Regions from separate parts of the Methylobacterium sp. Leaf94 genome, predicted to be linked through region 1. Evidence: riboswitches for the same ligand, from Rfam matches in the RefSeq annotation. Region 1 holds a riboswitch; each other region holds the start of a gene.
The links. Region 1 has a riboswitch for cobalamin ahead of ASG63_RS06910 (TonB-dependent siderophore receptor). Riboswitches for the same ligand answer to the same signal wherever they lie in the genome.

Region 1 (3,269 bases):
GGAAGTCGCGGTCGAAGGTGTTGCCGGTGACGAGGTCGGTCCGCTGCAGCACCGGCGCGTCGTAGCGCACGCCGGCCAGGAGCGAGACCTGGTCGGACAGGATCAGGCGGTTCTCGGCGAAGACCGAGGCCTGGCGCGTGCTGGTGGCGTAGGCGGGCCGGGCGCGGCCCTCGGCCGGGAACAGGCCCGGGTCGTAGGCGAAGGGATCGACGCTGGTGGTGGTGTCGAAATAGAAGTTGTTGGTGTGCCGGAAGGCGATGTGGTTCACGTCGAACCCGGCCAGGAATTCGTTGCGGAAGCCGAACAGGGTGCCGCGGAAGGTGGCGTCGAGGCGGTTCCCGATCTGCTCCTGCTGGTGGTAGATCTCGAGGTAGTCGGAGCGGTCGATCCGGCCTGTGCCGCGGTTGAAGGCGTATTGCTCCACGTCCCGCCACTGGCGCCGGCTCTGGAGCCGGTAGGCGGTGTTGCGGACCGTGACGTCGGCGCTCGGCGTCCACTCGGCGCGCAGTTGCGTCCAGTTGTCGGTCCAGAGGATCTGGGCGTCGCGGACGTTGTAGTTGTTGAACCGGAGGGCGTCGCGGATGCGCCCGTCGACGAGGGGCGTGCCCCAGTAGCGGGCCGGCTCCTGATAGCCGAAATCGTGGCTCAGGGTGACGGCGAGGTCCGGCGTCGCCTGCAGGGTCAGGGCGCCCGAGACCGCGAGGTTGCGGAAGCTCCCGTCCGGGGCGATCCAGCCCTCGGCCCGGTTGCCGCTGATGTTGAGGCGGTAGGCGAGCGCCTCCCCGATCGGGCCGCCGGAATCCAGGGCCAGACGCGCCAGACCGTCCGAGCCGACCGCCGCGCGGGCCTCGTTGAGGGGCGTGAAGACCGGCTTCTTGGTGACGACATTGATCACGCCGCCGATGGCGCCGTCGCCGTAGAGCACGGAGGCCGGCCCGCGCAGCACCTCGATGCGCTCGACGTTCCAGGTGTCGAACGGGAAGGTGACGGTGCCGGCGCCCACGAACAGGCGGGTGCCGTCGTAGAGCTGCTGGATCGAGTTCGGGCCGGAAAAGCCCCGGGCCGTGAAGGCGCCGTTGCCGTTGCCCGGCGCCGCCACCGTGGTGATGCCGGTGGCGTTCTGGGTGACGGCCTCCGCCACCGTGTTCTGGCCGCGCAGCCGCGTGGTCTCGCCCGCGATCACGTCGACGCTGGCGGGGGTCTCCAGGGCCGTCAGGCCGAGGCGGCTGGCGCTGCGGCCGGGGCTGCGCAGGTTGAGCCCCTCGGCGGGCGCCGGGCCGCCCCGCCCGGAGCCCGCGACCTCCAGGGTCTCCAGGGTGACGGCCGGCGGGACCTCCCGGGTCTCGGCCTCGGCGGAGATCGGCAGCAGGCCGCCGAGCAGGGCCGCCAGGGGCAGGACGTGTCGCGACGGCAAGGTCGGGCCTCGCCGCGACCCGCGCGCGTTCGCGGTTCGGGACGGGATGGGGGCGACGGGCATAGGGTAACGGGATGTGGGGCAACCGGACATGGGGCAACCGAACAAGGGCGCGGGCATCGGTCGGGGCCGACCTGCCGTCTCCGCTAGACTGAATGTTATAACATTACAATTGGCAAGCGGGGCCCGGGGCCGGCGTGTCCGCGGCGCAGCCGTCACCGGGCCGCGCGGGGCGGCCGGAGGGAGCATGCGGGAGCAAGACTTGCGGGCGAGGACGGGCATCGACGGGACGGCTGACGCGACGAGTCGCGCGGAGTGGCACGTCACCGCGAAGAGGTCGGTCCGTTCGCGGCAAGCGAACGCCCCGACACCCACCAGGACACCCCGCCCGATGCGTTTCGCGTGTGACCACGACTGACGGCAGGTCTCCTGGCTCGCGGGTCACCGCCCTCCCATCGTCTTCCCAGGCCCGGGTCCTGACGGACCGTTCACCCAGTGACGTGTTGATGAGGAGCTCGCCGCTTACAGTTGCGGGGGCAGCCGCGGCCTCGGACTCTCGCCCTCACCGCGTTCCCTTTTGATCCTCGTTAAAGAGGAACCGTCGCGGGTAAGCTAGGCCGTTTCCGGCGCCGCCGTCAAATCCCCCGGGGTTCGGCAGCCTGCCCGGCGAAGGGGGCGACCGGGGCGGCCTCACGCGGATCGGGGGACAAATCCCGCCGTGGAGCGTTGGCCCCGCAGGGAGAACCGGGCTGTGACGCTGTGACCGAGACTGAAGGAGCAGAGAGCACGATGTCCGAGGATGGGATCACGTTCGAGCGGATCCGCGAGCGCGCCCATGAGATCTGGGAGCGCAACCACCGCCCCGAGGGGTTCGAGGTCGAGTTCTGGCTGATGGCCGAGCGGGAGCTGCGGGCCGAGCGCGCCCGCAACGCCCCGAAGTCGGCCGCACCGGCGCAGGAGGACGCCGCCTGTCCCTGACGGCGCCGGGGACGGGCTCGGGGGCGGGTCGCCTCAGCCGCTCGCCGCCACCGCGTCGTGGTCCGCGAACAGGATCGCGTGGGTGAACGGGCCGTCGACGCGCATCAGGTCCCGGACGAGGGCCTAGGCGGGGACGTCGCGGACGGCCGCCCAGGCGCGGTAGCAATTCGGTGGGACCCGTCCCCGTCCGGTCTCCAGCTGCGAGAGGACAGTGTCGTATTCGGCCCCGACCACATTGGCGAGCGGGCGCCGGCATAGGCCGCGCGCCGCGCGCAGGGGCTTCAGGAAGCGACCGCCCTCCCGGCCCGGTTCCGACACCCCCGCCGAATCCGGGCGTTGGCGGTGAGCGGACACGTGGGACATCCCCCCTCGGACAGCATGGGGAGGGCGCAGGCCCGGCCGGCGCCGTCGCGACGCCGCGGGCGGGGGCGCCGTTCGACGCGCCAGATCCGGCGGCGCCGCCGGGCTAGTCGGAAACAGCCCGGACTGCGCCGTGATCCGTGGATCGGGACTTCCCGTTCGGGAACGCTCCGTTCCCGCGTCGCCTGCGCCCGCACCGGATGTGCCGCGCGCCATGAGGGCGCGGGCGACGCGGTCGGTGCTGAGCGACGGCTTAGGGCGCGATACGGCCCGTGCGGGCGACGGCGATCGCCTTCGGGTTCTTTATCGAGCGATTGCCGGAGAAAACCAACGATCCCGAACCGCGTGTCGACGGGCCCGCGATCCCGCCGCGGCGGGCCGCCTTCCGCCGCGCCGGGCACGGGGTCTCGACCCTCATGGTCCTGGGGCTGGGGTTCGGACTGGCTCTAGCCTGGGTCGTCTTCCTCTGTTGGGTCGCTCACGGAGTGCTAAGGTTGATAATGGACTAACGACCGCA
Region 2 (3,269 bases), on a different contig from region 1:
TCTAGGTTGTTGCGCCGGATGGTCAGCGGCGGCAGCGCCTGGCCGTAGCGCGGCTCGTAGATGTTGAGCCTGTAGGGGCTCTCGCGGAAGTTCGAGCGGTCGTAGACCACGCGGCTGTCGGTGCTCTCCCGCTCGAAGCCGAGAAGTACGGTATGGCTCAGATCGCCGGTGGCGAAGCGCCCCACCACCTCGGCCTGGCCGATGGCGGTATCCCAGCGGTAATCGCGAAAATTCCGGTCGCGCAGAACCGTGCGGTTGTCGGCGGCGAGGCCACGCACCTCTGCCGATTCCCCGACCAGCGAGCCGGTGTTGAAGTGGGTGGCCAGCCGCATCTGCCAGTCGGCGTCGAAGCGGTGCTCCACCCGGACCTGCATCGTGTCCGAGCTCTGGTACGTGCTCTGCCCGGGCTCACCGAGGAAGCGGGAGATCGGCAGGAATCCGAGCTGCTTGTTGATCGCGATCACGCCCCGGTCGACCACGATGCGGTTGCGCAGAATCTCGGTCTCGACGGTGACCTTCGTGTCCGGCGTGACCTGCCAGCTCACCACGGGCGCGACGAGGAGTCGGTCGCCATCCACGAAATCGCGAAAGCTGTTCTGGCGGCCGCCCGCGAAGTTGAAGCGGTATAGCAGCGTGCTATCCTCGTTCAGGGCGCCGCCGGCATCGACTGTGCCGCGGAACTGCTCGAACGAGCCCCACAGGCCGCCCATCTCGACGAAGCGTTCGGCGGTCGCCTGCTTGGTGACGAAGTTGACGAGGCCGCCCGGGTCGCTGCGCCCGAACAGGCCGCCGCCGGGACCCTTGAGCACCTCGATGCGCTCCACGTTTTGGGTATCGGGCGGCGGCGGCGAACCACGGTTGATCGGGAAGCCGTTGCGGTAAAGTTCCGAGGTGGTCGTGCCGCGGATGGCGTAGCTGAACACCGTCAGGCCGCCGAAATTGTTCTGCTGGGCGACGCCGGGCGTGTAGTTGAAGACTCGGTCGACCCGGGTGGCGGCGAGATCCGTGATGACCTCGCGCGGCGCCACGGTAACGACCTGGGGCACGTCGCGCTGAGGCGTGTCGGTCTTCGTGCTGCTCACCGCCCGGTCGGCCCGGTAGCCCGGGGTCGGACCGATTAGGCCTATCCCCGGGTTGGGGCCAGCACCAACGACGACTGGGGCACTCCCGCCAGCTCCCTCTACGGAGAGTTCCTCCAGCGTGACGGCCTCCTGCGCCCGAGCCTCCAAGGCAGGCGCCCCCGCCGAGAGGATTGCGGCGAGCGCGTAGTGCGATCCTCGACGCCTCGACATCCGACGACGCTTCGCCGGAACGGGCAGGTTCAGGATCGGGGCCTTCGAGGTCGGCAGGTTGGGACGAAGGGGCACCGGTGCGCTCAAGGTTGTCGAGCGGCGGCCGAGCGGGTGCCCTCACGGGATCGGCCGCGTCAGCAGCCGAGCCCGCTCATGCGCTCCGCCGGGACACCCCGCCCGAGAGACGTATCGTGGTGCAAGGCAGGTCTCCTGGCTCGCGGGTCGTTGCCCTCGCCTCGGCCTTCCCGGTGCAACGCACCAGTGACCATGATCGGAAAGGGCTCGCCGCTGACAGTTGCGGGGGCAGCTTCGGAAGCACTCCTGCGAGCACCCCGAATTCCCTCTTAGCCCGCGAACCGACGACCCGCAGGAACCTTGACGGTCAGACATTCGCTGGGCGCCGCCGCATAGTCAATCGAGGGGACGCCATTTTCCGCAACATTGTAACATTGCATCGGTATGGTTCTGGATGGTTGTGCGTCTTCAGATGGTTTGGGGCTGTCTGCGGTGTTCAGGAGCGGAGGCTGTGGTCCATCTGGGGTGAGAGGTTAGGCAGCCTGTGCCTGGTGCTGCAACTGTCCGATGCCCGATGGCCTCCACGATAGGCCACTTAAGGACATCTTCCGATCGAAAGCAGCCGGACCGCATTCCACACAACCCGGTCATACAGCGGACCGTCAGGACCCGACCCGATGTCGCCATTGATGCCCACGCCTGAGCATCTCGAAAGCGGTCGTTCGTCGATAGATATCGCCGCGGTCGAGGCGTCCCTGGGCTCCGTGTCATGGCTTGATCGAGTGCTTCATCGCCACGCTCGAACATCGGGGCAGGCAGCAGGTGTCTAGTGACATGGATGGTGCAAGGCCGAGGTTCCGAAAGGTGCCCCTCGGAAACTTGCACCCCATGTCACATCAGACGGCAGTGCATCGTCACTCACGTGAACCAATCACGTGGGAGAGCTCGATGATCAAGACGATTCCGGTACTCGCCGGCATCCTCGGCGCAGGACTGGCCGGAAACGGCATCTTCATGCTCACCTCACCCGAGGCATGGTACTTCGCGGTGCCGGGCGTGACGACAACAGGCCCCTTCAATCAGCACTTCCTGCGCGATATCGGCCTGATCTTCGTGCTGATCGGGTTGGGTTTCGTGTACGGGGCCGTGAGACCCGGATCGCGTGTCCTGCTCTGGAGCATGGGTGCGATCTGGCTCTCTGGCCATGCGCTGTTCCACTTCTGGGAAGTTGCAGTGGGCATCTGCGGGCCGGAGGCGCTGCCCCGAGACTTCCCCGCGGTGACACTTCCTGCGCTTATTGCTGTTGCCCTCAGCGTCTGGTCGTTCCGCCATGCCGACCATTGATGATCCGACCCGCGTCTTCGAGCAGGAACGGTCGCGGCTCATCCGGCTCGCCTATCGTATGCTCGGGTCGCTCGGCGAAGCCGAGGACGTCGTACAGGACGCATGGCTGCGCTGGCGGCACGTCGACCACGCCGAGGTCGCCTCGGCCGGTGCCTTCCTCTCGCGGACAGTGACGCGGCTCTGCCTGGACGTCATGAAGTCCGCCCGAGTGCGGCGTGAGACCTATTTCGGAACCTGGTTACCTGAACCCGTTGCCCTGGTCCCGGACGAAGCCCCGGGCGACGACCTGACGCTTACACTGATGCTCGCCTTGGAAAGGCTTTCGCCGCTGGAGCGGGCCGCGTTCCTCCTGCACGACGTCTTCGCAGTCCCGCTCGCGGAAATCGCGGTCACCCTCCGGCGTGAACCACCGGCGGTCCGTCAGCTCGCCGCGCGAGCCAGGAAGCACGTGCAGTCCGCACGCCCGCGCTTCCCTGTCGAGCCGGAAGAGGGTGTACGTATCGCCAAGGCTTTCTTCGAGGCGGTGTCCTCGGGCGAGATCGCGGCGCTCCGCACCATGCTGGCCGACTCCATTATCGTGCACTCGGACGGAGGCGGAAAGGTTCTCGCCTTTCCTCG
Region 3 (3,269 bases), on a different contig from region 1:
TCGTCACCGTCAGGTCCCCCTCCAGGGAGAGCCAGGGCGTCACCGCGTAGCGGTTGGTCCATTCGACGCCGAAGCGGCGGGTGGGACGGCTCGGCTCGGTGGTGCCGCTGTCGCCCTGGAACAGGTTCTCGGAGGCGAAGTCGAGCTGGAACAGCGTCACCGCCGTCTCCAGCCCGGCGAGGCTGCGGTTGCGCAGGCCGATCTCCGAGCCCGTCGAGGGCACGAGGAAGGGCGAGCGGCTGATGTTGAAGAGCGGGCTCGCCGGATCCACCGTGGCGGTGACGCCGCGGGCATCGTTCGAGTGGAAGCCGCCCCCGTAGTTCACGAACACCTCGGTGTCGAACCAGGGTCCCAGCACGAGGCCGAGCTTCGGGTTGACGATCCCGTCCCGGGCCGTGCCGGAATTGGCCGGCGTGTCCGAGCGGACATCGGCGGAGAACCCGTCGGCGCGCACGCCGACGCTGGTGCGCAGCCAGTCGGTCCAGCGCATCCGGCTCTCGACGTAGAGGGCCGCGCTCGCCTCCAGCACCCGGTCATCGAGCACGGTCGAGCGGGTTTGCCGCGCCGTGGTGTTGAACAGGCCGACCCGGATGGCGTCGGTGCGGGTCTGGAGGCCGATCTCGTTCTCCACGGCCAAGCCGAACAGGGTGCCCTCGACGGTGTGGCTGACCTCGCCGCCGCCGAGCACCCGGCTGTCGCGCTGGCGGAACTGGTCGCCGTTCACCGGATCGTTGAGGAAGTAGGTGAAGTCGTTGAACAGGTTCATGCCGTAGCGGATGACGTAGCCGCTCGCCCGGGTGATGCCGGCGTCGCTCGTCCGGCTCCAGCGGCCTGAGAGGGAGAAGCGGCCGGTGTCGCCACCGTCCGTGGGATTCAGGGAGCCGAAGCGGCCGATGATCCCCTCCGCCACGGCGCGCTCCGGGATCTGGTTGGTGGCGTTCCACTTGGCCCAGTAGGCCATGCCCGTCAGCGCGAAGCCGTCGAGGGCCGTGCCCTGGCTGTAGCGGACGACGGCGTTCAGCTTGGCGAGGCGGTCGGGCACGTCCCAGGGGCCGTCATAGGTCTGGGCCTCGCCGGCCACGAGCAGGTGGCCTTCGCCGAGGGGCGCGGAGGCGATGCTGAGGGCGCGCTTGTAGCCGAAGCTGCCGAGCGACGTCAGCGCGAGGTTGCGCGCGACCGTGTCGAGATAGTCGATCCGCACCGAGCCGGCAGAGGCGAAGTCGCCGTCGCGGACGAAGTAGGGTCCCTTGTGGAATTCGACCGCGCCGACGAGTTCCGGGATCAGGAAATTCAGGTCGGCATAGCCCTGGCCGTGGGCGTGGGTGCGCATGTTCACCGGCATGCCGTCCACGTGAAGCGCGATGTCGGTGCCGTGGTCGAGGTTGAACCCGCGCAGGAAGAACTGGTTGGCCTTCCCCTCCCCGGAATGCTGGGTGACGATGAGGCCGGGCACGCTCTCGAGCGCCTCGCCGGGCCGGGTGATCGGCCGGCCGTTGAGTGCCGCCCCCGAGATCACGCCGGCGCTCGCCGCATCGACGCTGCGGAGGCCGCCGCCGATGCCGGTGACGCCGCCGACGAATCCCGCATGGGCGGCCGGCCCGCGGCCACCGCTGGCCGGGGCCTCGGCGGTCACGGACAATTCGGCGAGGTCCGCCTGCGCAGTCTCGGCGAACGCGTCCGGAATCCCGGCGCCGTAGGGCAGGAAACCGGCGCAGGCGCCGAGGAGCCAGGATCGGGCGGTGGGCCGTGAACGGGGAAACGAGCGAAAACGGGAGGACGACATGGGACCTCGGGCGACGTCTGTGGCACGTCACCGCGAACGAGGCCGGCCCGGATGCCGCACGGCATCCGCCCCGACACCCACCAGGACACCCCGCCCGATGCGTTTCGCGTGTGACCACGACTGACGGCAGGTCTCCTGGCTCGCGGGTCACCGCCCTCTCATCGTCTTCCCAGATGTCGAGACACCCAGTGACGTGCTGATGAGGAACTCGCCGCTTACAGTTGCGGGGGCAGCCGCGGCGTTGGAGCAAAACTCCTCACCGCGTTCCCTTTTGATCCTCCGGGGAGGAACCGTCCGACGCCAGGAAGCCCGACACGCGGTGACGGCGTCAATGGCCGCGCGGGGTTTTCGGGCCGGTGTGCCCGGCAGGCGACAGGCGTCGGGCGTCAGGGTCGGTCATCCGGTTTCCGCGCCGGCGCGCGCCGGTGGCCCGTGCCGGCCAGGACCGCGCCACCGGCCGCGAGGCCGAGGAGGATCCATTTCAGGGGAAGGCGCTCCGCGCCCTCGCTGCGCTGGGGCGCGGTCACCATGTGGCCCGGCGGAAGCTCCACGCCGGGCTTGCCGTAGGCCTGCGCGTCGGCGATCTGCTCGGCCGACACGGCCCATTCGGCGCCCACCTGCCGGTCATGCGCCATCACCGCGAGGCCGACCGCGAGGCCGACGGCCGCCGCCGCGAAGATCCTCACCGGCGTCCGCATCTCCCACGCTCCCGTCTTCCCCGCTTTCCAGCGGCCGATCCGGCCCGAGGGTTAGGCGATCGACCCGCCCTCCGCCAGGGACCGGGGCCGAAGAGGAGGGTCCCGATTTTCCGCATTGCGGCCTGGAACGGTTTTAACCCGGTCTTCATCGGCTCTGCAAAAAACGCATGGGACCCCTAACGGCATGACTGGCCTGCGTTTTCGCGCGATTGAGCGCGCGCTGTGCATCGCGATATCGCTGGGGCGAGACTGCTCCGCTTCGCGGCCGATCGTCGGCCATGCGAGCCCTGCCCCTCAGGACCCCGTCATGGATCATCCGGTCGCGACCCCGAAGCGCTCCTCCGCGGCTGGCGGCTGGGGGGCCCTGAAAAGTTGCGGCAAGCACCTGCTGGGAAGCCGAGCGCCCCTGTCGGGTGCGCGCGCCATGCTGAAGGCCAACCAGCCCGACGGCTTCGACTGCCCCGGCTGCGCCTGGGGCGATCCGGCGCACGGGTCCTCGTTCGAGTTCTGCGAGAACGGCGTGAAGGCGGTGTCCTGGGAGGCCACCGACAAGCGCACGCCGCCGAAGTTCTTCGCCAAGCACACCGTGAGCGCGCTGCGCGGCTGGACCGACTACGCCCTGGAGGGCGAGGGCCGCCTGACGCATCCGATGCGCTACGACGCGGCCAGCGACCGCTACGTCGCCACGACCTGGGACGCCGCCTTCGCGGAAATCGGCGCCACCCTGCGCGGGCTCGACCACCCGGACCAGGCCGAGTTCTACACCTCGGGCCGCGCCTCGAACGAAG

Region 2: it holds a riboswitch for cobalamin, as region 1 does, so the genes downstream of both, ASG63_RS22720 (TonB-dependent siderophore receptor) here and ASG63_RS06910 (TonB-dependent siderophore receptor) in region 1, are expected to answer to the same signal.
Region 3: it holds a riboswitch for cobalamin, as region 1 does, so the genes downstream of both, ASG63_RS01965 (TonB-dependent receptor) here and ASG63_RS06910 (TonB-dependent siderophore receptor) in region 1, are expected to answer to the same signal.

Annotation. Positions count from the first base shown of each region.
Region 1 covers NZ_LMRM01000009.1:8,711-11,979, reverse strand. Annotated here, with positions in the region: gene ASG63_RS06910 (TonB-dependent siderophore receptor) at 1-1,477, opposite strand, end outside; cobalamin riboswitch at 1,817-2,032, opposite strand; gene ASG63_RS06905 (DUF2934 domain-containing protein) at 2,204-2,392, shown strand.
Region 2 covers NZ_LMRM01000064.1:16,300-19,568, forward strand. Annotated here, with positions in the region: gene ASG63_RS22720 (TonB-dependent siderophore receptor) at 1-1,292, opposite strand, end outside; cobalamin riboswitch at 1,476-1,685, opposite strand; gene ASG63_RS22725 (hypothetical protein) at 2,256-2,651, shown strand; gene sigJ (RNA polymerase sigma factor SigJ) at 2,638-3,269, shown strand, end outside.
Region 3 covers NZ_LMRM01000002.1:37,728-40,996, reverse strand. Annotated here, with positions in the region: gene ASG63_RS01965 (TonB-dependent receptor) at 1-1,783, opposite strand, end outside; cobalamin riboswitch at 1,892-2,093, opposite strand; gene ASG63_RS01960 (hypothetical protein) at 2,170-2,481, opposite strand; gene ASG63_RS01955 (FdhF/YdeP family oxidoreductase) at 2,789-3,269, shown strand, end outside.